Regions from separate parts of the Blautia sp. OM06-15AC genome, predicted to be linked through region 3. Evidence: predicted binding sites of a transcription regulator. Region 3 holds the regulator's gene; each other region holds the start of a gene.
What was found. The regulator HrcA, encoded in region 3, represses chaperone genes, less so after heat shock. The targets are predictions, from matches to a motif close to TGTTAGCACTCNNNNNNNNNGAGTGCTAACA.
Positions count from the first base shown of each region.

Region 1: a site for HrcA is predicted at 1,781-1,811, ahead of groES (co-chaperone GroES). Genes of this name have one in related genera too.
Region 2: a site for HrcA is predicted at 3,022-3,052, ahead of DXB83_RS04115 (Hsp20/alpha crystallin family protein). Genes of this name have one in related genera too.

Region 1 is NZ_QULD01000005.1:58,092-63,772, reverse strand. It holds gene groL (chaperonin GroEL) at 1-1,422, opposite strand, end outside; gene groES (co-chaperone GroES) at 1,459-1,743, opposite strand; gene codY (GTP-sensing pleiotropic transcriptional regulator CodY) at 2,091-2,912, opposite strand; gene topA (type I DNA topoisomerase) at 3,173-5,254, opposite strand; gene dprA (DNA-processing protein DprA) at 5,622-5,681, opposite strand, start outside.
Region 2 is NZ_QULD01000002.1:99,525-105,205, reverse strand. It holds gene DXB83_RS04130 (cation diffusion facilitator family transporter) at 1-201, opposite strand, end outside; gene DXB83_RS04120 (ABC transporter substrate-binding protein) at 539-2,128, opposite strand; gene DXB83_RS04115 (Hsp20/alpha crystallin family protein) at 2,367-2,834, opposite strand; gene DXB83_RS04110 (hypothetical protein) at 3,341-3,931, opposite strand; partial or broken gene DXB83_RS04105 (beta-glucosidase) at 3,928-5,681, opposite strand, start outside.
Region 3 is NZ_QULD01000015.1:76,954-82,634, forward strand. It holds gene dnaK (molecular chaperone DnaK) at 1-146, opposite strand, end outside; gene grpE (nucleotide exchange factor GrpE) at 213-824, opposite strand; gene hrcA (heat-inducible transcriptional repressor HrcA) at 874-1,932, opposite strand; gene DXB83_RS15195 (helix-turn-helix domain-containing protein) at 2,217-2,435, shown strand; gene DXB83_RS15200 (hypothetical protein) at 2,513-2,878, opposite strand; gene DXB83_RS15205 (helix-turn-helix domain-containing protein) at 3,051-3,269, shown strand; gene uvrB (excinuclease ABC subunit UvrB) at 3,466-5,466, opposite strand.

The DNA of each region.
Region 1 (5,681 bases), on a different contig from region 3:
ACCTACTTTGGACTCTTTTACTTTGTTGATCACAACAGCGCCTTCCAGACCTGCGTTTGTTACGATGTGGAACAGAGGAGCCTCGAGTGCTTTCTGTACGATTCTTGCACCGATCTTCTCGTCGCCGTCCAGGCTGTCAATCAGCTCTGCAAGCTGTGTTGTTACATGGATGTATGCAGAACCGCCGCCTGCGATGATACCCTCTTCTACGGCTGCTCTCGTTGCATTTAAAGCATCCTCCATACGGAGTTTTTCTTCTTTCATCTCGGTCTCGGTTGCTGCACCTACACGGATCACAGCTACGCCGCCTGCCATTTTTGCCAGTCTCTCCTGCAGTTTCTCTTTATCGAACTCAGAAGTGGTCTCCTCGATCTGGGATCTGATCTGGCCGATTCTTGCTGCGATGGCATCTTTTGCGCCGGCACCGTCAACGATAACGGTGTTCTCTTTCTGAACTTTAACAGATTTTGCACGTCCGAGCATTTCCAGAGTAGCGTCTTTTAATTCCAGACCAACTTCCTCGGAGATCACCTGGCCGCCGGTCAGGATTGCGATATCCTCGAGCATTGCTTTTCTTCTGTCGCCGTATCCCGGTGCTTTGACAGCTACTACGTTGAAGGTTCCGCGCAGTTTGTTGATCACGAGTGTCTGGAGAGCCTCGCCCTCTACGTCCTCAGCGATGATCAGCAGTCTTGCTCCGTTCTGTACGATCTGCTCCAGCAGCGGAAGAACTTCCTGAATGTTGGACAGTTTCTTATCGGTAATCAGGATATATGGATTGTCGAGAACGGCTTCCATTTTCTCCATATCGGTACACATGTAAGCGGAGATATATCCACGGTCGAACTGCATACCTTCTACCAGCTCCAGCTCGTTCTGCATGGTCTTGGACTCCTCGATGGTGATAACGCCGTCTTTGGAAACTTTTTCCATAGCGTCAGCTACCATCTGGCCTACTTCTTCGCTTCCGGAAGAAACAGCTGCAACTTTTGCAATCTGCTCTTTGCCTGCTACCGGCTGGCTCATCTCTGCAAGGATCTGAACAGCTTTATCGGTTGCTTTCTTCATTCCCTTACGAAGAACGATCGGGTTCGCACCTGCTGCCAGGTTTTTCATTCCTTCGTTTACCATAGCCTGTGCCAGAACGGTTGCGGTTGTGGTACCATCACCTGCTACGTCGTTGGTCTTTGCAGCAACTTCTTTGATGAGCTGTGCGCCCATGTTTTCAAAGCCGTCTGCCAGCTCGATCTCTTTTGCAATCGTAACACCATCGTTTGTGATGAGCGGAGCGCCGTACTGTTTGTCCAGAACAACGTTTCTTCCTTTCGGTCCAAGGGTTACACGTACGGTATCTGCAAGCTGGTTTACACCATTCTGAAGAGCGTTTCTTGCCTCTGCTCCATATTTAATCTCTTTTGCCATGATTGTCATGCCTCCTGATTTTTACTTGATTATTCTTTATTTTACAACTGCCAGAATGTCATCCTGTTTTACGATGATGTACTCTTCGTCTTCCAGTTTGACGTTGGTTCCTGCATATTTGGAATAGATTACCTGATCTCCGACTGCAACTTCCATTTTTACTTCTTTGCCGTCTTCTACTTTTCCAGGTCCTACTGCGATAACCTCAGCCTGCTGCGGTTTCTCCTGTGCCTGTCCCGGAAGTACGATACCGGATTTTGTGGTTTCCTCTGCTTTTAACTCTTTTAATACAACTCTGTCACCTAAAGGTACTAACTTCATTTATGTTTCCTCCTTCAAGATTTCATTCAGTTTTATTTATTAGCACTCAGTTCATTCGAGTGCTACTTGATGGTTCTTACTATAGTGTTTTCCACCTCATTTCGCAAATGTATGAATTTTGTAATTCTCTTTTTTTTTCTCGTGATAGCTCTTAATTTCTCTTATTTTCTCGTTTTTTCTTATTTTGGCAACTTTTTCATATTTTATACTCTCTTTAGAATCTAATTATAGTTTATTCCTAAAAACGGGAATGATACCATTTTTTTCCGCTCCCCGAATGCTTTTTTGCACAAAAAGAAACGGCGCCATTCTTAAACGGCTCCGATTCTTTTCTACATTCCACTTTTTTATTTTTTCGCCTCGTCCGGATGGGCATCGCCCTTTCCTTTCAGGTTCTTTCTTGCTTTGATCTCGTCGAGTTCATCAAAGATATAATCATTTAATACCTTGATATACGTTCCCTTCATACCGCTGGAACGGGACTCGATGACGCCTGCGCTCTCGAATTTGCGGAGGGCATTTACGATGACGGATCTTGTGATGCCGACGCGGTCTGCAATTTTGCTTGCAACCAGAATGCCCTCATCCCCGTTCAGTTCATCAAAGATATGGATGATGGCTTCCAGTTCGGAGAAGGACAACGTGTTGAATGCGGATTTAACCACCTGAACCTTGCGGTTTTCCTCCACATTTTCCTCGTTGACGGAACGCATCATTTCCAGTCCGACAACGGTTGTGCCGTACTCACTGACGATGATATCGTCGATATCGTACTGCGGGGTGCAGCGGTACATAAATACGGTACCAAGGCGTTCTCCGGCGATCTCGATCGGGCAGATAATTGCGGTGTAGCGCTCTACACCAGGCCGCTCAAAGCCGAGGGTCTGTAAATTGACGTTCTCTTTTGTGGAGAGTACGCCGAGGAGACGCTCGTTTAATGCGGCATCGACATAACCGCCCACCTTATCCTCGATCAGCTCCGTAATTTCTTCCACGCCCGGGCAAAGGCTGATGCCCAGCACTTTTCCTTTTTTACTGATCACCAGGATATTGGAACTTAACGTTTCCATCAGGACTTCACAGATATCGTTGAACACGACCTTCGTGGAGTGATTGTTATGAAGCAGTTTGTTGATTTTTCTGGTTTTATCCAGCAGTTGTACGCTCATGTTCTTCTCCTTTCTTTATTTTCTGCATTTTTTTGGCGTATCCGCCGAAAAAAATGCACACTGATGCCTTTTTCAGACAACCCTTAAAACTAAGCTCATTCTATCATGTAGTTTTCCGGAAATCAATATATTTTTCAGAAAACTATAAATTTTATAAAAATTCATGCTAAATTTTTTCAGATCTTCCTGTTTTTCCGCCTCGATAAGCAAAAAAAACGGCCTGCACCAGTTTTTCACCAGTACAGACCGCTTTGTCATTCTCAGTCTTCGTCTTTCTTTTCGCGTGCTTCTACATAGCCGCACTGCTCGTCCGCGCAGACCAGCTTATTGCCTTTTTCCAGCATATAGCCGCCGCACTGCGGGCATTTCTTGGCAGACGGTTTCTGCCAGGACATGAAATCGCATTCCGGATTGTTTTCGCATCCATAATATTTCCGCCCTTTTTTCGTCTTGCGCAGGATCACTTCTTTTCCGCACTTCGGACACGGAACACCGATCTTTTCCAGATACGGCTTCGTGTTCTTGCAGTCCGGGAATCCCGGGCAGGCGAGGAATTTTCCGTGCGGGCCGTATTTGACCACCATGTTGCGGCCGCAGTTCTCGCAGATGACATCTGTCACCTCATCCTCTACCTTAACTTCTTCGAGGTTCTTTTCTGCCTCTGTGACCGCCTCATAGAGATCCGGCCAGAAGTTCTCGACTACTGTCTTCCACGGAACACTTCCATCTCCAACCCTGTCGAGCAGAGCTTCCATCGTTGCCGTAAAGTTGACATCCACGATGCTCGGGAATGCCTCTTTCATCATGTTGTTGACCACCTCGCCGAGCTCTGTCATGTAAAGGTTCTTGTTCTCCTTTGCCACGTAACGGCGGTTGATGATCGTTGTGATGGTCGGCGCGTACGTACTTGGACGGCCGATGCCGAGTTCCTCGAGTGTTTTGACAAGGGAAGCCTCGGTGTAGTGTGCCGGCGGCTGTGTGAAGTGCTGCTGCGGATCCATCTTTTCCAGTGCCAGCTCCGTTCCTGCCTCCAGGCTCCGGACAGCGGCGTTTTTCTCTTTCTTTTCCTCATCCGGATCGGTGTAAACGGACATGAAACCATCAAATGCCAGACGGGAGGAAGCTGCTGTAAAGAGATACTCTCCTGCATTGATCCGTGCGGAAATTGTCTCATAGACGGCCGGCTGCATGCGGCTTGCCACAAAGCGTTTCCAGATCAGCTGATACAGGCGGAACAGATCTCTTGGCAGGGATTCTTTTACCATTACCGGTGTATTCGTCACATCGGTCGGACGGATGGCCTCGTGCGCATCCTGTGCCTTGCTGTTTTTATTCTCCGTCGTGTCCCCGCTTGCGGTATATTTTGTGCCGTACTGCTCCTGGATAAAGGAACGTGCTGCCGCATCGGCCTCCTCGCTGATTCGTGTAGAATCGGTACGCAGATAGGAAATCAGAGCGATCGTTCCCTTTCCCTTTACTTCCACGCCCTCGTAGAGCTGCTGCGCCAGACGCATCGTCTTCTGCGTGGAGAAGTTCAGCACCTTCGATGCTTCCTGCTGCAGGGTACTCGTGGTGAACGGAAGCGGCGCTTTCTTGGAACGCTCTCCTTTTTTCACTTCGGATACAGTAAAGGTCTCATTTTCCAGTCCCTTTAAGATTTCATCGAGCTGCTCTTTCGTCTCGACCGCCATCTTTTCACTGCCTTTGCCGTGGAATTTTGCGACGAGCGGTTTCTTCTCGCCTGGAATTTTCAGATCTGCTTCCAGTGTCCAGTATTCTTTCGGAATGAACGCATTGATCTCATCCTCGCGGTCGCCGATGATGCGCAGTGCAACGGACTGCACACGGCCGGCGGAAAGTCCGCGTTTGATTTTCTTCCATAACAATGGGCTGATTTCATAACCTACCATACGGTCGAGGCAGCGGCGCGCCTGCTGCTCGTCCACCAGGTTCATATCGATGTCGCGTGCCTGTTTGATCGACGCTTTGACTGCTGATTTTGTGATCTCATTGAAGGTGATGCGGCGCATCTTGTTCTCATCGAGATTCAGCGCAATCGACAGATGCCAGGAAATTGCCTCTCCCTCGCGGTCAGGGTCAGTTGCGAGATAAACTTTATCTGCTTTTTTTGCGGCTTTTCGAAGAGATGCCAGAAGCTCTCCTTTTCCGCGGATGGTGATATATTTTGGTTCAAAGTCATGTTCTACATCAATTCCAAGCCGGCTTTTCGGCAGATCGCGCACATGGCCCATAGATGCTGCAACTTCGTAATTTGCCCCGAGATACTTTTTCACCGTCTTGACTTTTGCCGGTGATTCCACTATTACAAGATATTTTGCCACCTCTGATGCCTCCTGAATACATATTTTTATAACTGTCCAGATCTATATTGCGTTTTTCATATCGCATAGTTCTGCATCATTACAAATTCCAGAATAATTCCTAAATTAGTCGTAACTTCCACTGACTATACACCAAAAAGTTTTTTCTTGCAAGTGTTTTCCATTTTTAAAATGTACCATTTTTCGATGTTTCCCGACAAAATAACAGGATTTTTTCTATTTTTTAACGATTTTTCCTGATTTTTTTCTTTTCTTTTTCCTTTTTCAGACATGCACGCGGCGCAGAAGAGCCCCCTTTTTTCTTTTTCTTCTATTATAATTGTGCACCGGGCGGAATATCACAAAACCTTTCTTTTCCTCGTCCCTTTTACGATAACGCCATGTACACGCCCGGCGGATTTTCCGCAATAACGCCGTCAATTTCGAG
Region 2 (5,681 bases), on a different contig from region 3:
CGCATCGGAAAGGTTATTGAACGCATCCGCCATGATCGCCAGAGAATGCATCCCAACACCGATCAGCAGCTTGGCGGCAAACAGCAATACATTGCAGCAGATTCCTACCATACTGGATAAAATACCATATCTCGTCCGCACATCCGCATTGTCAGTGTTCTCATACTCTTTTACAAAACATCTTACCAGAAAATCTGTCATGGGTTCCCCTTCTTTCCACAATACATTCAGAAACATTAGCTTAGATAAAAAGGGCCTCACGCATCGCCGCGAAGCCCTTATGTTTTTTCTGTCTTTTTCTATAGTAGGCAGTGTTGAAAAAAAAGTCAAGCCTAACATATTTTCGGAGATTCTATCGACAGAGAGAAAAAGCAACGCAGACTGCTTCTTTTCAGCAATTCTGCGCCGCTTTTTCTCTGTTTTTTCAGATTTTATCTCTTTTCAGGCAGATTTGACAATCGAATGAGAGTTTTTCTTTTTCCTGCCTGAAATAGCGTTACCGCCCACCGGTACCCAGCGAGCCGTAACGGAATAGCTACTATTTTACTTTATAAATTTTCGCCATATCCTGCACATACAGCGGATAGAACCGATAGCCCGCAAAATCGCTCCGAAGTGCAACCTCACATGCCATATCCTCGATATACAGGTTTGCCGCATCGTCACAGAGCAGTGTTTCCATTTTTTTGTAAATCTCAACCTGCTCCTCTTCATCCGTGCTGGTCTTAACCTGCTGATACAGTTTATCATACTCTTCGTTGCTGTAGTTGATAAAGTTCTTGGATGATGTTGAGGTAAACCGTTCCAGCAACGCGCGTCCGGTCAGATATGCCGCATCAACGCCGACAACCGTGGACTGGAACTTCCGGTCTGCATATACATCCGACAGCCAGCTGTCCCACTCGACCTGCTGAATTTTGGCAGTAACACCGATCGCTTTAAGCTGCTCTACCAGAACCTGGGCTGTATCGATATGCTGCTGATAATTGTTCGGCACTGTAATCGTAAGCTCAAATCCATCTGGGTATCCGGCTTCTTTTAACAGTTCTTTTGCCTTCTCAATATCCTGATTATATCGCTCTGACAGTTCCGGCACATAATATTTTCCAAATGCCGGGAACATGCTGCTTCCGATGATCGTTCCTTTTCCGTCCGCAATCATATCCAGCACTTCCTGGCGGTTTGCCGCATAGCACAGCGCCTGGCGCACCTTCACATTGTTGAGCGGTTCCACGGCATTGTTCAGATACAGCGCCTGTACCAGGTTCATACCGCCGTCATAAATCGTAAAATCGGAATCTTCGGCAAGCTGCGCTGTCTGTGTGGAACTGAGACGTGCATACATGTCCAGTGTACCGGATTTCAGGTTTGTTACGACTGCATTGCTGTCCTTGACAATTCGAAATGTTACCTTGGCCAGATACGCCTGATTTTCCGTATCCCAGTAATCGCTGAATTTTTCAAGGACAATGTTTTCCTGCGGGGATCGTGATACATAGTGGAACGGGCCTGTTCCGACCGGATCTGCTTCCAGATCTTCCACATGCTCAGGTACAATCGCTACCGTCAGATAGGCAAGAAACTCGGTGTCTGCCTCTTTTAAATAGATGTCGATCGTGCTCTCGTCCGGAATTTCAACCTTGTCCACATTGGAAAATGCCTCTACCAGAGGCGTTCCGTCTCCGTTGATACCCGCACAGCGTTCGATTGAATATTTTACATCCTCTGCAGTGACGGTCGTTCCATCGTGGAATTTGACACCATTCCGGAGCTTGAAGGTATAAACCTTTCCATCCTCCGAGATCGAATGGCTCTCTGCCACCGCATCGTTCAGATTTCCTTCTTCATCGGGCTTTACAAGGCCCTCATAAATATTGAATAGGATTTCTTTCGTTCCTGCCGCAACAGATTTGTGTGGGTCAAGACTATCCTCAATGTCCTGAGGAATTCCTACCGTGATGGAACCTCCCATAACAGGTTCCCCTGTCGGGGTTGATTCCGTTGATACCTGAGAACTTGTGGTATCGGAAGAATCTGCTTTCCCATCCTTGCCATCCTGGCATCCGCCAAGTACAACAGTAAGAGCTGCAACTAAAAGCAGCGCAAGTACGCTTCTTCTTTTCTTCATGATTTCTCCTTTTGATACGAGTTCTCTCATTTTGTAATTGTCACGCCTATTGTATCGGACCTGTTCCCAAATAGCAAGTACATTATTGTATACAATTTATTTTCCGAATTCGAAAATCACGTATATCCGCCCCGCGTATTCCGGATTCTTTCCCTCGGGATGTACCGGAAAAGATAAAAATTTTGCCGCCCGGGAATTTTAACATTCCCGGGCGGCAAACGCTTTTGCTTTTTTTCTTTTATCCTTCAATGGAGATTGTCTTTTTCTGCTCCACAGCCGGTTTTGCTTCCTTCTTCGGTACGAAGAGTTTCAGCAGACCGTGTTTAAATTCAGCCTTGATATCCTCTTCGGTAATATCTTCACCTACATAGAAGCTTCTGCTGCATGCACCTGCGTAACGCTCTTTGCGGATGTAGCGGCCGTTCTCTTTTTCTTTCTCGTCTTTGTCAAGACCTTTCTCTGCACTGATGGTCAGATAACCATTTTCCAGTGTGGCCTGAACTTCATCTTTCGTGAAGCCCGGAAGGTCAACCACTACCTCGTAGCCATTATCCAGCTCGCGAATATCTGTTTTCATCACATGGCTGGCTTTGCGGCCATACAGTTTCTTTTCTGTATTCTTCATCTCTTTGTCATAATCATAGAACGGAAAATCGTTGAAAAAGTCATCAAATAAATTTTCTCCAAAAATACTAGGCATTAACATAAGTCATCGCTCCTTCTTATTCTTCTCATGGAACCTGATCCATGCTTTTTCTCCGGTTTTTCTTTTCACCGGATCTTTTTGTTTACCTGTTTCTTTGGAACGGAAAGGCTTCCGGATACCGGAGGTTTTCTTCTTTTCCTCTCTTTGTATCCCTCTTCCTTTGTTCTAGATGTAATATAACACTTATTATTAGCACTGTCAAGAGGTGAGTGCTAATTATTTTGTGAAGAATTTGTGAACGCTACAAACCATGCAAAATGTTGAAAAAAGACGCCCTGCTAGTTTACTTGCAAAGGCGTCTTTTTTTGCTATTTTATAGGGCGACAGCCCTACAGCGAGGGAATTCTTTCCCGAGCTGTGCATGGCGTAACATTCTCTTTCGCACTCGATTTTCTTGGTTTGACCACATTTTTACGACAAATTCTTGGAAAAATATATTTGTCTGATTTTCTTACTACTCCTCATCTCTTTTATTATTAGATTTCAGGCATACTTGCTAATTTCTTCTATTCAGTCTTCCCCTCTGGGAAAATAATTTTAAACACAAAGAAAAAAATCACCATGGAAACTCCACCTGTAATAATTGTCACAAGCATGTTATAGACTGCCGGGGCCACATATGCAGATGCAACTGGCATCCACAGATTATTAAATCCATTACAAATCAGTGAAATTACCACCCATGCAACAAAATACCAAATTGCCTGATATACAGGATTTCCATGGCTTTTAAAAGTAATATTTCTCTGACGTGGAAAATTGATACACTGTGCAAGAAATGACCCCAATTCATAACTGATAAAATAGCCAAGTCCACCACCGATCAGTATATTTCCCGTTGCATCACGCAATACATTATACCCCAGCAAACTCCATGTAAATTTTACTACAAACAGATTCATGGAAACCTTTGGCCACATAAACTCTGTACCAGCCAGTCCAATTCCCAAAATCCCTGGTAAAAATGTAAATACAAGATACTGGAATACTGTCACGCCCATACTGAATATAACAAAATAGAATATCTGATAAAGCCATTTTGCAATAGCAGAATGTTTCTCTTCAAAACATTTCCATATATTTTTTATATGATTCATCTGCACTTCCCTTCGGCTCCTTTTAATAATTTTTCATATTTCTTATTATTTCTTCTGTTTCTGAAATATCCGCCAACTACTTTTTTTACTCCACGCATAAAGTGTCCATTCACAGCATCGACAATTCCATATACCATTTCCATACTGACTGCCCCGCCGGTCATTTTGGCAATACCTCTAAATGGCATGTTGTAAATAAAAAGAATATTCAGATCCGGCTTTCCCTGTGCCTCACTCTTCTTTTTCATTTTTGTGAGACATCTATATATCAGTCTTGCAAGTCTGCTTTTTGCATAATACATCTGACAGATTGCATCATTGATTTCCAGATTTCCACTCCATCTTCCATTCGGTATCTCATGACCAAGAAGTTCACGAAATTCCTCATCTGATATTTTCTGCACGATTCCTGTATAATAGTAAGGCATTTTGCCGGATTATAAGGATATCCTTTACTGTTTCCTGTTCTCTCGGTCATACCTGTTAAACGAATATCTGCAACACTGGCACCTACCATAATCTGATAAGTTCCTGTTTCTGTTTCCCACTGTCCTGTTTTTATATTCCAATAACGGAATGTCTTATCATCAAAGGGAATTCTGATCTGTCTGCTTTCTCCTGCCTTTAAATAAACTTTTGCAAAACCTTTCAGTTCTTTTTCCGGTCAGAATATCCAATGTTGCAGAAGCGCCTGCCTGTCCATTCAGATAGCCATGCAAAATCGCTTTGCAGCAGGTGTGCCATGGCATTTCTATCGCAGATCCTGCACTCAATATTCCAATAATATTTTCATTCACTTTGCTGATATCCTGCAAAAGATCTATCTGATCCTGCGGAATACGCATATGGGTTCTGTCCAGTCCTTCTGATTCACTGATCTCATCAAGACCAAAGCAGAAAATCACAATATCCGCGTTCATAGATAAATTTAATGCAAACTTTCTATCATTCTCATCTACATCTCCATTTCTCTGATAGCCTCTTGTCATTCCCAGAATATTCAGATCATATTGTTGCAAAATTGATGACATATCTTCTACTTTTGTTGGATTGACCATAGAAGATCCTGCCCCCTGATATCTGGGTGAAAAAGCAAAATCTCCAATAACAGCGATGGATTTTTTTGTATCCAGCGGAAGAATCTGTTTTTCATTTTTCAGAAGAATCATGCTTTCTGCTGCTGCTTTCTTTGCCAGTTGATGATGTGCGTTTCTGTCAAAGTTTTTATTTGAAAGCTTCTTCCCTGATGTCAGCTCCATCACTGCATCCACCAATTCTCCAACTCTTTCATCCAAATCCGCTTCCTTCAGCTTTCCACTTTGGACAGCAGCAATCACTTCTCTTGCAGAATCGTACCCACAGGACGGCATCTCCAGATTTGAGCCGGCAGCAACACCTTTCACATGGTCATTGCTTCCGCCCCAGTCTTTGCGCAGGATGTCTGTCAAAAGATGTTTGTCCTCATTAGCATAAATCCCATTAATCTGGTTGTAACTGCTCATGATTGCTTTTGCGTGTCCTTCTTTAACAGCTATCTCAAAACCGGTCAGATATATTTCTCTTAATGTCCGTTCGTCAACAACTGCGTCCATTGCCATTCTCCGAAGTTCCTGACTATTAACCGCCAGATGCTTCGGGCAGGCATATACGCCTTTACTCTGTATTCCACGAATATATGACGCTGCCATCTTCCCGGAAAGATATGGATTTTCTGAAAAATATTCAAAATTTCTTCCACATAATGGGCTTC
Region 3 (5,681 bases):
AGACGGTCACCTGTTTTTGTGAATGCTACGATAGATGGAGTTGTTCTTTCACCCTCTGCGTTTGCGATAACGGTTGGTTTTCCACCTTCCATAACGGCTACACAGCTGTTTGTTGTTCCTAAGTCAATACCAATAATTTTGCCCATTGTTGTTTCCTCCTCAATGAATTATGCTAAAAAATGGTTTAATTTCTATTTATTTATCTTCAAGGCTTAGTTAGCCACCTTGACCATACTGTGACGGACTACGGAACCTTTGTACATGTAGCCCTTCAGGAACTCTTCTACGACGATGTTCTCGCCGGCTTCCTCATCCTCCACATGCATCACTGCGTTGTGCAGGTTCGGATCGAATTCCTTTCCAACGGCCTCGATCACGGTTACACCGAGTTCATCGAGTGCTGTGGTAAACTGTTTGTATACTTTATTCATGCCGTCTGCGAACGGATCTTCCTCCGGGTTTTCCACCGTTGCAAGTCCGCGCTCGAAGCTGTCAACAACCGGAAGAATCTTCTCGATGATGTCTTTTGCTCCAATGGCATACATATTTGCTTTTTCTTTTTCGGTGCGTTTGCGGAAGTTATCGAACTCTGCCATCTGACGGGTCAGGCGGTCAGTCAGCTCTTCGATTTTCTCATCTTTTTTATCTTTTTTCTTTTTGAAGAACTTTCGTTCTTTGCCATCCTCAGCAGTTTCTTCTGCAGCTTCCGCTTCTTTTGCCTCTGCTGCTTTCTTTGCTTCTTCCTGCTCCGCAGCCGGTTCGGTTTCCGGCAGATCGGTCTCTGCTCCGGTTTCTTTTTCCATCTCGCGTGTAGGTTCTTCCATGGTTTCCTCTTTCTTTCTATTTTCTTCGCTCACTGATCATTCCACCTTTCTACTCACCTGTGTCCGGCTTTTTGAAGACGGCGTCCAGTTGAACTTTTAATGTTTTCAGGTTATCTACCACATTTTCGTAATCCATCCGCTTTGGTCCCACGATACCGATTGTTCCGCGCATACCGTTTCCCATATCGTATGTGGTGGTGACCACGCTGCAGTCCCGTAAGGGTTCCATCGAAGATTCATTTCCGATGTATACCTGAATACCGGTATTTTCCTCTCCGTCCTGCTCCTCGGCAGCTCCTTTGATCATATCGACCAGTTTCTGCCGTTCCTCGAATGTGGAAATCAGCTGGCTGGCTTTGCTGCTGTCGGAAAGCTCAGGGTACTTGAAAATGTTGGTTGCGCCGCTGGTGTACACCGGCACATCTTCTTCGCTGACTGCGATGGCTTCCGCTACGGTATCGACCACTTTGCTGATGATGCCGGAGTGGATGCCTGCCTGCTCTTTCATCTTCTTGATCATGCCAAGATTGATTTCTTCAATGGTCAGGCCATTGAGCTGTGTGTTCAGAAGCAGGTTCAGCTTTAATATCTGTTCATCGTTGATGGTCTCGTCGAGGTCGATCATCTGGTTTTTCACCAGGTTGCCTTCTACGACGATGACGGCCAGGAGCTGCTCTTCATTGACTTTTGAGAGCTGGATGAATTTCACTTTATTTCTGTGATATTCCGGTCCTGTAATCAACGTTGCATAGTTGGTAGATGAAGCGAGGACTTTGACAACCTGCTGCAGAACTTTTTCCATTCGGTCTGTTTTTTCAATGACCATGTTTTTGATGTCTGCAACTTCCTGTTCTTTTTCCCGCATCAGCTCATCTACATAGAGGCGGTAGCCTTTATCGGAAGGAATGCGTCCTGCGGAAGTGTGGGGCTGTAAGATGTAACCCATCTCTTCCAGATCGGACATTTCATTCCGGATTGTGGCGGAGCTTAAATTCAAATCCGTGTATTTGGAAATCGTTCTTGAGCCGACCGGCTCGCCCGTTTCCAGATACGTCTGGATGATCGCTTTTAATATTTTTCTTTTTCTTTCATCCAATTCTGTATCCACTAAGATAAGCTCCTTCCTGTTGTATAGTCCTGTTAGCACTCGTTTCAGTGGAGTGCTAACATCTATGCTCTTAAGATAGCACTCTGCCTTTTGTTTGTCAACACCTTTTCCCGGTTTTTCTATGAAGAAATTGTGAAAAAAGTATAAACCGTTTTCTTTCTGAAAAGGAATCTGACTTTTCTTTTTTATTGCATTCTACTGTTTCAAAGGCGCTATAGCCGTATGGTAGGATTCTGCCATTTCGATACGACCATTTAGTAGCATTTTCTCAGAGGTGATGAATCATGAAATATCAGAGACTGGAGGATCTGCGCACGGACCACGATCTGACGATCCGCCAGGTTGCCGACTATCTCGGCTGCAACCGCGATGTGTATACCCGATATGAAAAAGGCGTCCGGCAGCTGCCGATCTCCATTGCCATCCGTCTGGCGGAGCTGTATCAGGTCAGTCTGGATTATCTGGTCGGCATCAGCGATGAGAAGCGGCCGTATGGATCCTGACTTTCCGGTGTCTCCGCCGCAGCAAAAGCAGGAGGACAGTTTTTCTTTTCCCTGTCCTCCCTGTTTTGCTTTTTCGTTTACAGATTCTGCAGATATTCCATCATCCGCGTTTCGCTGAGTTTCCATCCGTCCGGCTCCCCGCAGAGATACAGCGTAAAATGCCCGCACGGGACTCCGTTTTCCAGGTGGATGCCGGTATACAGTTCTACAATGAGGAGTTCTTCTGCTTTTTCTTCATATATATTAGTGATCTGATAGATGCGCTCTCCCTTTTCGTCCACCGGCCATTCTTTCTTCAGCACATCCCTCAGACGGCTCTCCTGCCCCTGCGCTTCGCATTCTTCCTCCCGGCTGATCATTTTTTCAAACGCTTCCGGCGTCTCCATCCGTTCCACTATATTCTGGACAAAATCTTCTATTTCTATTCTTTCTGCTTTTCCCATTCGTTCCCCCATTTCTGCCGTACATATTTTTCTGTTTTCTGCACAGGCTGTCTTCACCCGCCGTTTCTCTCTCCCGCCCTATTCTCCAATTTGCGACCATATGATCTGATTTAACTTTGTCCATCCAACCGTTTGGTAGTATGGGTTTGAATCTGAAAGGATGGTACAACGTATGAAATACCAGAGAATTGAAGATATGCGGATTGATCAGGATCTCACCATCAAAGAGATTTCTGCCCTGCTCGAATGCAACCGCGACGTCTATTCCCGCTACGAAAAAGGAATCCGCGACATCCCGATCGACTATGTGATCCGACTTGCACGGTTCTATGACTGCTCGGTCGACTATCTGCTGAGTGTCTCCAGTAAAAAGAGAAAATTCGGCGATTAATTTTTTTATTGTTGTCTTTTTATTTTTGTGTTTTTCGTTTTGATGCGACCGTTTGGTCGTATTTTATATTATAATGGTATTCTTATTTTGCGTCAATTCTGAACAAGAAGGAATCAAAATCGGACGCAAAAAAGCGTGCCGGAAAGTTTTCTGTCGCTTTTCCGGCACGCTTTTTTTCATGCTCTTTTCTTCTTTTTTATTCTTCCATGTCATCCAGGCTCTTCTTCAGTGTGATCATTTTGTCACGCAGCTCGGCGGCCATTTCGAAGTTGAGTTCGGCGGCAGCGGCTTTCATCTGTTTCTGTACCTGGCCGATCAGTTTTTCCAGTTCTTCGCGGCTCATGGACTCCGGGTCTTTTTCCATCTTTTCTTCTGTCTTTGCCACTTCTTTCGAAATGCTGATGAGATCGCGGACGGCTTTTTTGATGGTGGTCGGAGTGATGCCGTGTTCTTTGTTGTAGGCTTCCTGCAGGGCACGGCGGCGCTTCGTCTCGTCGATCGCGAGTCGCATGGAATCGGTCATCACATCGGCGTACATGATAACATGGCCCTCGCTGTTTCGTGCGGCACGGCCGATGGTCTGGATCAGGGAGGTTTCGGAACGCAGGAAACCTTCTTTATCGGCATCCAGGATCGCCACGAGTGTGATTTCCGGGATGTCGAGACCCTCACGCAGAAGGTTGATGCCGACGAGCACATCGAAGACATCGAGACGCATATCACGGATGATCTCGGTCCGTTCCAGGGTGTCGATATCGGAGTGCAGGTAGCGCACGCGGATGCCGGCCTCTTTCATATAGTCGGTCAGATCCTCTGCCATACGCTTCGTCAGCGTCGTCACGAGAACTTTGTTGTGTTTTTCAGTTTCTTTCTTTACTTCCGAAATCAGATCGTCGATCTGTCCCTCCACCGGGCGCACCTCGACATCCGGGTCGAGAAGGCCGGTCGGGCGGATGATCTGTTCAGCGCGCAGCAGCTCGTGGTCTGCCTCGTAGTCGCCCGGCGTGGCAGATACGAAGAGGATCTGATCAATCCGGTCCTCGAACTCGCCGAAGTTCAACGGGCGGTTGTCTTTTGCGGACGGCAGACGGAATCCATAGTCCACCAGCGTCGATTTCCGCGACTGGTCGCCGGCATACATGCTGCGGATCTGCGGAACAGTCTTATGCGACTCATCCACGATGATGAGGAAATCATCTCCGAAATAGTCCATCAGTGTGTAGGGCGGCTCGCCTGGCTTTAATCCGGAGAGGTAACGCGAATAGTTTTCGATGCCGGAACAGATGCCGGTTTCTTTGAGCATCTCAATATCGAAATTGGTCCGCTCCTCGATGCGCTGGGCCTCGATCAGTTTTCCCTCGTGCTTGAAGAACTTCACCTGCTCTTCCATATCCTTTTCAATCTCGCCTGTTGCTTTCAGGATCGTGTCCATCGGCACAACGTAGTGGGAGGCAGGAAAGATTGCGATGTGGTTCAGTTCACATAAGATTTCACCCGTCAGCGTATCGATCTGCACCAGACGGTCAATCTCATCCCCGAAGAACTCGACGCGCACCGCCTTGTCCGTCTCCTCCGCCGGAAAAATCTCCAATACATCACCGCGCACGCGGAACGTACCGCGGTGGAAATCCATATCATTCCGGTCATACTGAATATCAATCAACTGCCGGATCACATCGTCCCGGTCCTTTTCCATTCCCGGGCGGAGCGAAATAATCATCTCCATGTAGTCCTTCGGGCTTCCGATTCCATAGATACACGAAACACTGGAAACCACAATGACATCGTTCCGCTCACTCAGTGCAGAAGTCGCGGAAAGCCGCAGCTTATCAATCTCATCGTTCCGCGCAGAGTCCTTCGCAATATACGTATCCGAAGACGGCACGTAAGCCTCCGGCTGGTAGTAGTCGTAGTAGGAGACAAAATATTCTACTGCATTCTCAGGGAAGAATTCCTTAAACTCACCGTACAGCTGCGCTGCAAGTGTTTTATTGTGCGCTATGATCAAGGTTGGCTTATTTAACTGTGCAATAACATTTGCCATGGTAAAGGTCTTGCCGGAACCTGTAACGCCCAGCAAAGTCTCGCATTGATTGCCTTCTTGAAAGCCTTTGACCAGTTTTTCGATTGCCTGGGGCTGGTCGCCTGTAGGCTGGTATTCGGAGTGTAATTTGAATATTTGTTGTGAATTCTGCAAAAAAGCACCTCCTGGTTTTTATATCAAAAAAGTTCGTCTATCAGTCAGAAATTCGTCGAAGCACATTCTCTGATTTTAGCCGAATATGCCTCTCGACGAATTCTGTTCACCACCCGATATTTTATAGACTGATAAAAAGTAGTAAAACTAACGTGGACGAATTAACACTCAAATGTAAGAGATATTATATCATGGAAATTTAAAATTGTATATAT